DNA from 3 places in the Burkholderia arboris genome. Region 3 is predicted to be linked to each of the others. Evidence: riboswitches for the same ligand, from Rfam matches in the RefSeq annotation. Region 3 holds a riboswitch; each other region holds the start of a gene.
The links. Region 3 has a riboswitch for cobalamin ahead of OHZ10_RS32640 (CbtB domain-containing protein). Riboswitches for the same ligand answer to the same signal wherever they lie in the genome.
Positions count from the first base shown of each region.

Region 1: another riboswitch for cobalamin. It lies ahead of OHZ10_RS08715 (HoxN/HupN/NixA family nickel/cobalt transporter); the one in region 3 lies ahead of OHZ10_RS32640 (CbtB domain-containing protein).
Region 2: another riboswitch for cobalamin. It lies ahead of OHZ10_RS27135 (TonB-dependent receptor domain-containing protein); the one in region 3 lies ahead of OHZ10_RS32640 (CbtB domain-containing protein).

Region 1 is NZ_CP109821.1:1,842,351-1,846,196, forward strand. Features, by position in the region: gene cobO (cob(I)yrinic acid a,c-diamide adenosyltransferase) at 1-71, opposite strand, end outside; gene OHZ10_RS08705 (cobalamin biosynthesis protein) at 106-483, opposite strand; gene cobA (uroporphyrinogen-III C-methyltransferase) at 480-1,289, opposite strand; cobalamin riboswitch at 1,400-1,635, opposite strand; cobalamin riboswitch at 1,749-2,012, shown strand; gene OHZ10_RS08715 (HoxN/HupN/NixA family nickel/cobalt transporter) at 2,201-3,259, shown strand; gene cobW (cobalamin biosynthesis protein CobW) at 3,286-3,846, shown strand, end outside.
Region 2 is NZ_CP109822.1:2,193,803-2,197,648, forward strand. Features, by position in the region: gene OHZ10_RS27120 (Dabb family protein) at 1-119, opposite strand, end outside; gene OHZ10_RS27125 (hypothetical protein) at 109-453, opposite strand; gene OHZ10_RS27130 (AraC family transcriptional regulator) at 620-1,678, shown strand; cobalamin riboswitch at 1,768-1,960, shown strand; gene OHZ10_RS27135 (TonB-dependent receptor domain-containing protein) at 2,176-3,846, shown strand, end outside.
Region 3 is NZ_CP109822.1:3,398,460-3,402,305, forward strand. Features, by position in the region: gene metE (5-methyltetrahydropteroyltriglutamate--homocysteine S-methyltransferase) at 1-421, opposite strand, end outside; gene OHZ10_RS32630 (LysR family transcriptional regulator) at 550-1,467, shown strand; gene OHZ10_RS32635 (CbtA family protein) at 1,490-2,212, opposite strand; gene OHZ10_RS32640 (CbtB domain-containing protein) at 2,226-2,435, opposite strand; cobalamin riboswitch at 2,469-2,606, opposite strand; gene OHZ10_RS32645 (histidine phosphatase family protein) at 2,656-3,228, shown strand; gene OHZ10_RS32650 (inorganic phosphate transporter) at 3,404-3,846, shown strand, end outside.

The DNA.
Region 1 (3,846 bases), on a different replicon from region 3:
GCCTGTTTCTTCTCGTGGCCGGCGCGGCGGCGTTCGGTCATCCGCTGATGGGATTCGGCATCGGTCTTCATCGGAAATCGTCCTGTCGAAAGCGAAACAAAGGGTTCAGAGCGGGCCGGCGAGCGCGACCGTCACGCCGTCCCGGATGGACTTGGGGCCCAGCAGGCGGCCACGCGGCGCTGCAAGCTGCGCACAGGGCTCGGCCACGCCCGCAACACCGAAGCGTGCAAGCGCGGCGTCCGACGGACCGCTCGCGGCCAGTTCGGGACGGCTCGCCAGCTGCATCGCGTCGAATGCGACGAGCGGCCAGCCGCGTCGCGCGCACAGCGTGCGCAGCGCACGGGCACGCGCCTTGTCGGCGAGCGTCGCGACGAGCGCCGGTTCGGCGGCCGGGTAACGCGCCAACGCTGCGCGGATCGCGGCATCGAGTTGCGCGGCCGTGACGTCCGCGCGAAAGCCGATGCCGAGCGCGACACGCATCATGCGCGGCCGCCGAGCGCCGCACGCACCGCCGGATCGTCCGCGAGCGCCGCGACGCGGCCGATCACGACGATCGCCGGCGAACCGAGTCCGGTCGCGCCGACGCGTTCGACGAGGCTGTCGAGCGTCGCAAGCACGTGCCGCTGTTCGGGGCGCGTCGCGTTCTCGATCGCCGCGCACGGCGTATCGCCGGGCAGGCCGCCTTCGCGCAGCGCCGCTGCAATCGTGTCGAGCCGGCGGATGCCCATGTAGATCACGATCGTCATGCGCGTGGCCGCGAGCGCGCGCCAGTCGGGCTCGTCGGCGCCAGCGCCATGGCCCGTGACGAAGATCACGCCCTGCGCGTCGCCGCGCTGAGTGACCGGAATGCCGAGTGCGGCCGGCGCGGCGATGCCGGCGGTGATGCCGTTCACGACCTCGACCGGAAAACCCGCCGCGCCAAGCGCGGCCAGTTCCTCGCCGCCGCGGCCGAACACGAACGGATCGCCGCCCTTGAGCCGCGCGACGCTACGGCCCGCGCGCAGATGCGCGAGCATCGCGGCGACGATCGCGTCCTGCGGCGTCGACGCATGGCCGCCGCGCTTGCCGACGTGCTCGATCTGCGCGTCGGTGCGCGCATGGCGCAGCACGTCGGGGTTCACGAGATCGTCGACGAGCAGTACGTCGGCCATGCCGATCGCGCGCACGGCCCTGAGCGTCAGCAGGTCGGCGTCGCCGGGGCCGGCGCCGATGAGCCAGGCGCGGCTCATCGCACGCGGCACGGTACGCACCGTGTCGAAACAGTGGAAAAGAAAAGGCGGGCGGCACATCGGCGGCCGGCGGACAGGCAATGCATGACGGATCGGGCGAAGCCCGCGCGAACGCGGGCGGAATGCGCACCCCATCCGTCCCCCGCGGATCGGGCGTTCGGCGAGCATCGGGCTCGCCCCTTGCGTCGGCCGGTATCCGGGCTGGCCGCTTGCCAGGCCGCAGCCTTCCCGCCCGGTGAAGGGCAGTGGCATCGCGGGCGGCCTGGGCGCGTGCGCGGGGAGCGCGTCGCGCAGGCGGCGTACCGTTGCGGGGACAGCACAGGCCGGGCGGTCATCCGCCTCCTGTTTCCCGTTTAACTGCATGCACGGAATGCGCATGCGAGCACCGAACGCGGCGCATACGATAGCACACGGTTCGCCCGCGCGAACCGGCCACGGAAGGCCTCCGGCGCGGCGCGAGGGCGGTGCGGAACGCAGTCCCGCGGCCCGTGCCGCCTTGACGCTCCTGCCCCCGCCGCCTACACTCGCACGCGTTTTGGTGCTCGCGCGCGCCTTCCGGCGTGCGCAGTTAAACGGGAAACAGGGAGCTTGCCTGCGTCGCAGTCGAGCCAACCTGTGCTGCCCCCGCAACGGTAAGCGAACGCATCGTGCCCGCCGCGATGCAGCGCCGCTTCGCCGCATGCCGCCCGCATGCGGACGACCGCCACTGGATGCCCTGCGCATCCGGGAAGGCGAAGCGGCGTGTTCGTCAGTCCGGATACCGGCCTAAACATTGGGGTTCAGCGCCGCGGGGAGGCGGCGCATCGTCCACGACCGTAGCGTGCCCGACACCCGAGCGTTTCCCGATTCCCGACGTCCGGCCGCCTGCGCGAGTGCGCATGTTCCGGTGCGATGAAGGGCCGGACCGCGCGGGGCCGCGTAGCGACGGCCGTGTTGGCATTCTTCATGTCGACCGTTCGCCAAGGAGCGTCATGCCCGATTCGTTGTTTCGCCTGTTCAACGACAGTCCGTCCGGGTTGCGCGGCAAGATCGTCGCGATCTATGCGCTGCTGATCGCCTTCAACGCAGGCGCGTGGATCTGGGCATTCGCCGCTTTCCACGGCCAGCCCGTGCTGCTCGGCACCGCGCTGCTCGCGTACGTGTTCGGGCTGCGTCATGCGGTCGACGCCGACCACATCGCGGCCATCGACAACGTCACGCGCAAGCTGATGCAGGAGGGGCGCAGCCCGCTCGGCGCGGGCCTGTTCTTCTCGCTCGGCCATTCGACGGTCGTGATCGTGATGTCGGTCGTGGTGACGCTCACGGCCGCGTCGCTCGCGCGCTTCGAGAGCATGAAAGCGTGGGGCGGCGTGATCAGCACGAGCGTGTCGGCGTTCTTCCTGCTGGTGCTCGCGATCGCGAACCTGCTGATCCTGATTTCCGTCTACCGGACCTTTCGCGCCGCGCGGCGCGGCGAGCCGATCGTCGACGCCGATCTCGACATGCTGCTGAACCAGCGCGGCGTGCTCGCGCGCCTGTTCCGCCCGCTGTTCCGGCTCGTGTCGCGCAGCTGGCACCTGTATCCGGTCGGCTTCCTGTTCGGTTTCGGCTTCGACACGGCGACCGAGATCGCGCTGTTCGGTATCTCGGCGGCGCAGGTGCAGGGCGGGCTGTCGTTCTGGTCCGTGATGGCGCTGCCGATGCTGTTCACCGCCGGCATGACGCTCGTCGACACGACCGACGGCATCCTGATGATGGGCGCGTATCGCTGGGCGTACGTGCGGCCGATCCGCAAGATCTACTACAACATGACGATCACCTTCGTGTCGGTGCTGGTCGCCGCGCTGATCGGCGGCATCGAGGTGCTCGCGCTGCTCGCGGACAAGCTGTCGCTGCAGGGCCCGGTGTGGGACTTCGCGTCGATGGTGGCGTCGCACTTCGGCATGCTCGGCTATGTCGTGATCGGCCTGTTCCTCGCATGCTGGCTCGTGTCGGCCCTGATCTACCGGTTAAAGCGCTACGACGAGATCGACGTGACGATCTCGGCCTGACTCTCCCTTACGACCCTGGATATTCCATGACCCTACGCAAGCTTCCCGTCACGATCGTCACGGGCTTTCTCGGCAGCGGCAAGACGACGCTGATGCGCCACATCCTGCAACACGCCGAAGGCCGCCGCATCGCGGTGATCGTCAACGAATTCGGCGAACTCGGCATCGACGGCGAGATCCTCAAGGGCTGCGGCATCGGCTGCGAGGACGCCGATGGCGCGCCGGGCGAAGCGTCCGGCCAGCTGTACGAACTCGCGAACGGCTGCCTGTGCTGCACCGTGCAGGAAGAGTTCTATCCGGTGATGGAAGCGCTCGTCGAGCGCCGCGCGGACATCGACCACGTGCTGATCGAGACGTCGGGCCTTGCGCTGCCGAAGCCGCTCGTGCAGGCGTTCAACTGGCCGACGATCCGCAACAGCTTCACGGTCGACGCGGTCGTGACCGTCGTCGACGGGCCGGCCGCCGCGAGCGGCCAGTTCGCGGAAAACCCGCAGGCCGTCGACGCGCAGCGCCGCGCCGATCCGAACCTCGACCACGAATCGCCGCTGCACGAACTGTTCGCCGATCAGCTGTCGTCGGCCGATCTG
Region 2 (3,846 bases), 1.2 Mb from region 3:
CGCGCGAGCGTCACGCGTTTCGCGCCCGGCAACGCCTGCGCGGCCTCGCGCAATGCGTGCTCGATCGCTTTTGCAGCGTGATCCGTCAAAACGAATACCTGCGCGGTGTCATGCCGCATGGTCGGCCTCCGTCAGCGCGGGCAGCGGCGTGTCCGCGTCCGTCATCACATGGCGGCGGCGCGCATCGCACAGCCCGTCGACCGCCATCCAGAACGCCACCACGTCGCCATCGGTCATCGCGCGCATCCGGTAATAGGAATACGCATCGTCGACCTGCCACGTCAGCCACAGCGTGCTCGGCTGCCCCGGCACCGCGACGGGCGGCGACACCCAGCGGCCGGCCGCCGTCAATCCGCGTGCCGCATGGCCCGGCAGATAGCGGTCGCGCAGCAGCGCGAGCACGTCGGGAATGCGCTCGGGCGCGAGCGTGATTTCGTCTACGATCTGGATCATTCGCGTATCGTCCGTGGTCGTTCGGGTCGGGATGGCTGGCCGGCCTACGCCGTTCCGGCGAGGCCGAAGGCGGCCGGCGTGGATAGCATTCTTGCGTGGGCGCAGCTCAAGAACCCCTACCGGCTCGCTCACCGGCCCCTGTCGCAGCGATCAGATCGGGAGACTCATGAAACAGCGTGTATTGCCGGCGAGCGGACGCGTGCTGCCGGGTCTCGACGCGCGCCTGCTGAGCGAACTCACGCGCAGCGGCGCGCCGCCGGCCGACCGCACGGCGCAACCGCAGCAAGCGGCGACGACGCCGGGCGGCTTCGTCGCGCTGTACCGCGACGCGATCGTGCGGCTCGAGGCGCAGGTCGCGCGCGGCAACGGCCATCCGCCGATGCGCAAGCAGGAAGTCGACCTGATGTGCCGCTGCCTGCTGAGCTGTGCGACGCTCGCCGACGCGATCCGCTGCGCGCGCGACTTCTGCGAGATGCTGACGCCGCGCGCCGGCGTGCTGTCGCTCGCGGTGCGCGACGGCCACGCGACGTTCCGGATGGACTCGCTGCGTCGTACGCGCAGCCCGGCCGCATGCCTCGTCGACTTGACCGGCCTGTTCTGCTATCTGCAGCTGTTCGGCTGGCTGATCGGGCAACCGCTGCGGCCCACTGGCGTGTGGCTCGGCCATCCGCGCCGCGACGACGCGGTGCCGCTGCTCGGGCTGTTCAACGCGCCGGTCGACGTCGGCCGGAAAACCTACGGCTTCGCGTTCGACGCGACGCGGCTCGATTGCCGCGTGATCCGGCAGCCGGGCGAGCTCGACGCGTTTCTCGTCGACTTTCCGTTTCGTCTGATCGATGCGGCGCCGGCCGTCGTGTCATGGGCGCAGCAGGTGCGCGGTTTTCTCGATGCGGCGCTCGCGCGCGAACAGGCGCTGCCGGCGCTCGCGGAACTGGCCGCGTGGCTCGGCGTCAGCGACGCGACGTTACGGCGGCGGCTCGCGGCGGAAGACAGCGGCTATCACGTGCTGCGCGAACAATGCCTGGCCGATGCGGCACGGCGATGCCTGCACGAGACGGACTGGCCGATTACGCGCGTGGCCGCGTATCTCGGCTTCGGCGGCGAAGAAGCATTCCGGCGCGCGTTCGTGCGCTGGACCGGCGTCGCGCCGAGCCGGTTCCGGCGCGAGCGCTGGGCGCCCGATCACCCCGATTCTTCAGACGAAAAACACGACACCGGCGCATAAGCGAAAGGATTCGGAAAGCAGTTGCCGGGTAATGACGTTTTTTCGCATCCCCGCGCGGCGCGGCAATTGACGCGCCCGAGCGCACGCCATTACCCTTGCGCGCTGATGGTTCCCGGAGACGGGATCAAAAGGGAACGCAGGAGGGGCAACGCCTCGAAACTGCGGCTGCCCCCGCAACTGTGAGCGGCGAATCCGTGCCACTGCATGCCACTGGGAAACCGGGAAGGCCTGCACGGATGACGACCCGCGAGCCAGGAGACCTGCCATCGACCCGAGGTCCAGCAGCCGCACCGGGCGGGGTGTCCCGATGCGCAAGCACCGCCGTTGGCGGTCGCCCGTTGCATGGACGACCCGACCTCAGGATCCGTCAGATGCCCTTCGTTCCCGAATCCGCTTCCCAGCCGGAAGCGTCGCACCGACACGCCGTCGGCATGCACAACCTGCCCGCCCTTCGCTCGCGACCGCCGTACGCGCAACACGCCTTCTCCCGCTGTCTCATGAACATTCGCCACCTGCTCGCCACGTCCGCCGCCACCGCGCTGCTCGCCCCGATCGCCCATGCCGCCGGCGACACCGCGCTCCAGCAGCCGCCCCAGCCGGCGGAAAGCGTCGACCTGCCGACGATCAGCGTGACCGACACGCGTCGCCTGCCCGAATCGTTCGACGGGCGCTATGCGACGACCCAGGTCCTCACGCGAACCGACCTCGACCGGCTTTCGCCGAGCGACCCGAGCATCACTCAGGCGCTTGCGACGCTGCCCGGCGTGACCGTTTCGCAGAACGGCGGCCCCGGTTCGTCCGCATCGGTCAGCATCCGCGGCTCGTCGGCGAGCCAGGTCGCCGTGTTCATCGACGGCATCCGCATCGGCTCGCCCACCACCGGCATCGCGCCGTGGGCCGACCTGCCGACGGAAGCGTTCGAACGGGTCGAAGTGATCTCGGGCCCGGCCGCCGCGTCGTTCGGCGCCAACGCGATGGGCGGTGTCGTGCAGCTGTTCACGCGCCGCTCGTCGAGCCAGCCGAACCAGACCACCGTGTCGTTCGGCGGTGGGTCGAACAAGACGTTCGACACGCAGTTGCGCACGTCGGGCACAGTGCCGTCGACCGGGCCGCTCGCCGCGCTCGGCGGGCTCACCTACTCGCTCGGCCTGCACACGTACAACACGGCCGGCATCGATTCGACGCGGCCGGTCTTGCCGTATCACGAGGACGGCCGCAATCCGTATCACGCGCAGGATCTCGATGCGCGCCTCGGTTACGCGCGCGACAACTGGTCGGTCTCGACGTTCGCGCTGTATCACCGTTCCGACCTGTCCTACGACAACAGCGGCTATCCGAACCGCCAGCTCGATCACCAGCTGACGACCGGTCTCGCGTTCCATCTCGACATCACGCCCGATACGCAGTTCGACCAGTCGTTCGGTTATGCGAACGATCGCCAATTCCTCTACGCGAGCGATCCGGCCATCCCGACCGACCAGATCAATTCGCAGCGCATCAGCACGTCGACCTCCCTGACCCATCAGGAGCGCGGGTTCCACCTGTTCGGCCTGCCGCTATCGGGCGAGAGCAAGCTCGGGTACGACTTCACGCGCGAACAGGCGTCCCTGCCGATCGACGCGCCCGGCGGCATACCGACGCGCAACGACTCCGCGTTCTCGCTGCATCAGTCGGCCACGCTCGGCAGCGTGACGCTGTTCCTCGCGGGGCGTCGCGAGATCATCGCCGGGCAAGGCGTGAACACCGGCAATGCCGCGCTGTCGTGGGCGATCACGCCGGTCTATACGGCGCGCGTGTCGTACGGCAATGCGTTCCGCCTGCCGAGTTTCAACGACCTGTACTACCCCGGCTACGGCAATCCGAACCTCAGCCCGGAACGCAGCACGTCGGTCGAGGCCGCGCTCGACGCGAACACGTCGTACGGCACGTTCACCGCCGCGATCTACGACACGCGCGTCAGCAACCTGATCGCGTACAACCCGGCGACGTATTCGCCGATGAACATCGGCCGCGCGCATATCCGCGGGATCGACCTGTCGTACAAGGGGACGATCGGCCGCTACACGCCGGTGAGCGTCGCGATCGGCCTCCTGAATCCGCAGGACGAGACCCATGACAGCTGGCTCAACCGCCGGCCGCGCCAGACGGTCAGCCTGAACGTGGACCAC
Region 3 (3,846 bases):
AGAAGTTCGTGTCCGCGTGGAACTCCGGCACGATGTAGTGATAGTTCGTGTCGAACCACTTCGTCATTTCACCGGCCGCGACACCGCCGCAGCATGCGGCGTGTTCTTCCGCCGACTGCGCCGAGCGGCCGCGCGCGACGCGGAAATAGTTGTCGAGCGCATCGCCGTGGAAGTCCTGCACGCGCTTCGGCAGGTTACCGAGCGTGAAGCTCATGTCGAGCACCTGGTCGTAGAACGCGAAGTCGCCGATCGGCGCGAGATCGAGATCGCGCTGGTCGTGCCAGTGGCGCTGACGCAGCTCGGTGCCGAGCGCCTTCAGCGCGTCGCGCGACGACTCGCCCTTCCAGTAGCGCTCGAGACCGAACTTGAGTTCGCGCTTCGCGCCGATGCGCGGAAAACCGAGGTTGTGTGTCGTAACCATGAAGCTGCCGTCCAGAGAAAAATTGAAGATCCGGCAGTCATCATAGGGATTTCAAACCATGAAATAAAATGGCATTATTTCATTTATCCATTAAAATTTCTCATGCATTCGTTGCACAGGCAAAATCCATGCTGGAACGATTCCATCTCGTCGTCATTCGTGAAGTCGAGCGCCAGGGCTCACTGACCGCGGCCGCCAATGCGCTGCACCTCACGCAATCGGCGCTCAGCCATACCGTCCGGAAAATCGAGCAGCAGCTCGGCACGCCGATCTGGGACCGCGAAGGCCGTGGCCTGCGGCTCACACAGGGCGGCCAATATCTGCTGAAACTGGCGAACCGGCTGCTGCCGCAGTTCGAGCTTGCCGAGGAGCGGATGAAGCAGTACGCGAAGGGCGAGCGCGGCACGCTGCGCATCGGGATGGAGTGCCACCCGTGCTACCAGTGGCTGCTGAAGGTCGTGTCGCCGTACCTGTCGCGCTGGCCCGACGTCGACGTGGACGTGAAGCAACGCTTCCAGTTCGGCGGTATCGGCGCGCTGTTCGGCTATGACATCGACGTGCTCGTGACGCCCGATCCGCTGAACAAGCCGGGCCTGCGCTTCGATCCCGTGTTCGACTACGAGCAGGTGCTGGTGGTCGCCGACTCGCACCGGTTCGCGAACGCCGACTACGTGACGCCCGAGCAACTGACCGACGAGATCCTGATCACGTACCCGGTCGAAACCGACCGGCTCGACATCTACAACCAGTTCCTGACGCCGGCCGGCATCGTGCCTCGGCGGCACAAGTCGATCGAGACGACCGACATCATGTTGCAAATGGTGGCGAGCGAACGCGGCGTGGCCGCGCTGCCGAGATGGCTGGCCGACGAGTACGCGGACCGGATGCCGGTCGTGCCGGTCAAGCTCGGCAAGAAGGGAATCGCGAAGCAGATCTTCCTCGGCATCCGCGAAGCGGACGCCTCGATCGACTATCTGGCCGCGTTCGTCGCGCTGGCGCGCGAATCGACGTGGAGCGCGCCGCGCATGCCGCGCATGCTGCGCTAGGCGCGCCCGGTTGCGCTGCGCGTCAGGCGGCGCGCAGGCCGATGCGTTCGCTGCGCTCGACCCACGCGCCGAACAGCAGCCCGATCGTCGTCCACATGATCACCTGCATGCCGATAGCCGCAACGCGGAACTTCCACAGCACGGCCGCCGGGAAATCGGCCGGTAACTCGCTGACCGACGGCAGCCCGATCTGCACGGCCGCGATGATCGCGACAAACACGAGCCCGGCGACGATCGACGCGTTCCACTGGCCGAGCTTTGCCAGCAAATGGCGGCGCACGCTGACCGAGAACACCATCGTCGCGACCGAGATCGCGATCATCAGGAAAAACAGGCCCGTGCGATAGCCGATCGTGTCGGGATCGCCGACCGACGGTGGATTGGCCGGGTACTTGAGGTTCGGCACGATCACGAGCGCGATGAACGCCGCCAGCGCGAGCCACGCGGCCAGCGGTCGCGCGGGGAGGCGGCTGCCTCGCCCATAGGCAAACGCGAAGACCAGCGAGAACAGCCCGCCGAATGCCGCGCCGTAGGTCACGACACCCGTCAGCAGGCCGAGGCCGGCCTGCGTGTGGCGGCTGACCAGTTCGGGCTCCGGTGCCTCGCCTTTGGCAGCGTCGGCTTTTTCTTCGAAGGAGATTGCCTGATCGACTTGCGGTTCGCCGACGATTTTCGCGAAACCGAACGTGAGGAGGCCCGCGGCGATGCCTGCGAGCATCCCGCGCATGAGCAGCTTTCCGACCATCTTGACCTCCGCGTCAGTGGCAGGGAAAGCCGAGCAGATGGCGGCCGTCGTGGACGAATTCGTGAACGTACATGCCCGGCACGAGCGACGTTGCGCCCTGTTCCGCGCCGACGAAATAAAGCGCGAGCAACAGGATCAGGCCGACGAATATGGCCCAGGGCAACAGTTCACGGACGGGGATGGGTGCCGGCACGACTGCCGGCTTCAGCACTGCTTCGCTCATGGATGCACCTCAGGGGAATCGCGCCCCGGCAAATGTTGGATGGGTACGAAGGCAGGTCTGGCTTCCGGGATCATCGATCACCGGTTACAGTGGCGCGACCGCGCCGGGATTGCACCGGCTTCCGCGTTTCGTATCGGGCGAATTGTACGCGCGAACGTTCGCGGAATGAAGGGACCGCTCGCGAACGATTGCCCCCGGCCCGGATCCTACAAAGCCCGACATGACCCTGCCTGCCACGCTGTACCTGATCGCGCATGCATCGACCCGGGCGATGCGCACCGGCACGTTTCCCGACGACGATCCGCTCGATGCACACGGGCTCGCCGAAGCCGCTGCATTGCGCGACCGGTGGGCAAGCATCGCCGGCTCGCTCGCGCTGTGCAGCCCTGCACGCTGTGCACGGCAGACCGCCGACGCACTCGGTCTGCGCTCCGAAACTGACGACGCGCTGCGCGACATCGATTGCCGAAACTGGCGCGGCAAGCGCTTGCACGACCTTGCACGCGACTTGCCGGACGAACTGGGTACGTGGATCGGCGACCCGTCCGCGGCGCCGCACGGCGGCGAATCGTTCGAAGCAGCCATGCGCCGCGTCGGCACATGGTTGAATGCGCTGCGACACGACCGCGACATCGTCGCGATCACGCATGCGCCGATCGTTCGCGCGGCCGCCGCCCATGCGCTGCGGATGGATTCCAGGGCGGCAACCCGTATCGGCGTCGCGCCGCTGTCCTGCACGACGCTCGTTGCATCGCCGGATGGATGGACGTTGATTGCGGACGGCAACGCGTAGGCCCGCATTGCGCTCACGATGTGGGCAACGATGCGTGCCGGTACGTCGCGTCACGAATGCATGCCTTCAATCACCTTACGCATCTGCAAGACACACCGTTCGTCCTCCCGACTGTCATCAAACTGACGGCTAGCCGCAGCTAGGATCGGACGCGGTTCCCTTACGAGATGCCGTCATGAATCAACCTGCTTCGTCCGCACCGAACACGCCGGGCTCCGTCGAACGCACCAGGCAGGTCGGCTATGCCGTCTTCCTGCTGGTGCTCGTGCTCGGCGCCGTCTATATCGCCACGCACCTGATCGACGATCTGTCACCGGTCCGCGAAGGAAAGCTGTTCCCTTACCTGCTGCTCGGCGCCGCGCTGCTGATCGCACTCGGCTTCGAATTCGTCAACGGCTTCCACGACACCGCGAACGCGGTCGCCACCGTGATCTATACGCACTCGCTGACGCCGAACGTCGCGGTGATCTGGTCGGGCATGTGGAACTTCCTCGGCGTGATGGTCTCGAGCGGCGCAGTCGCATTCGGCATCCTGCAGTTGCTGCCGGTCGAGCTGATCCTGCAGGTCGGCAGCGGCTCGGGCTTCGCGATGGTGTTCGCGCTGCTGATCGCCGCGAT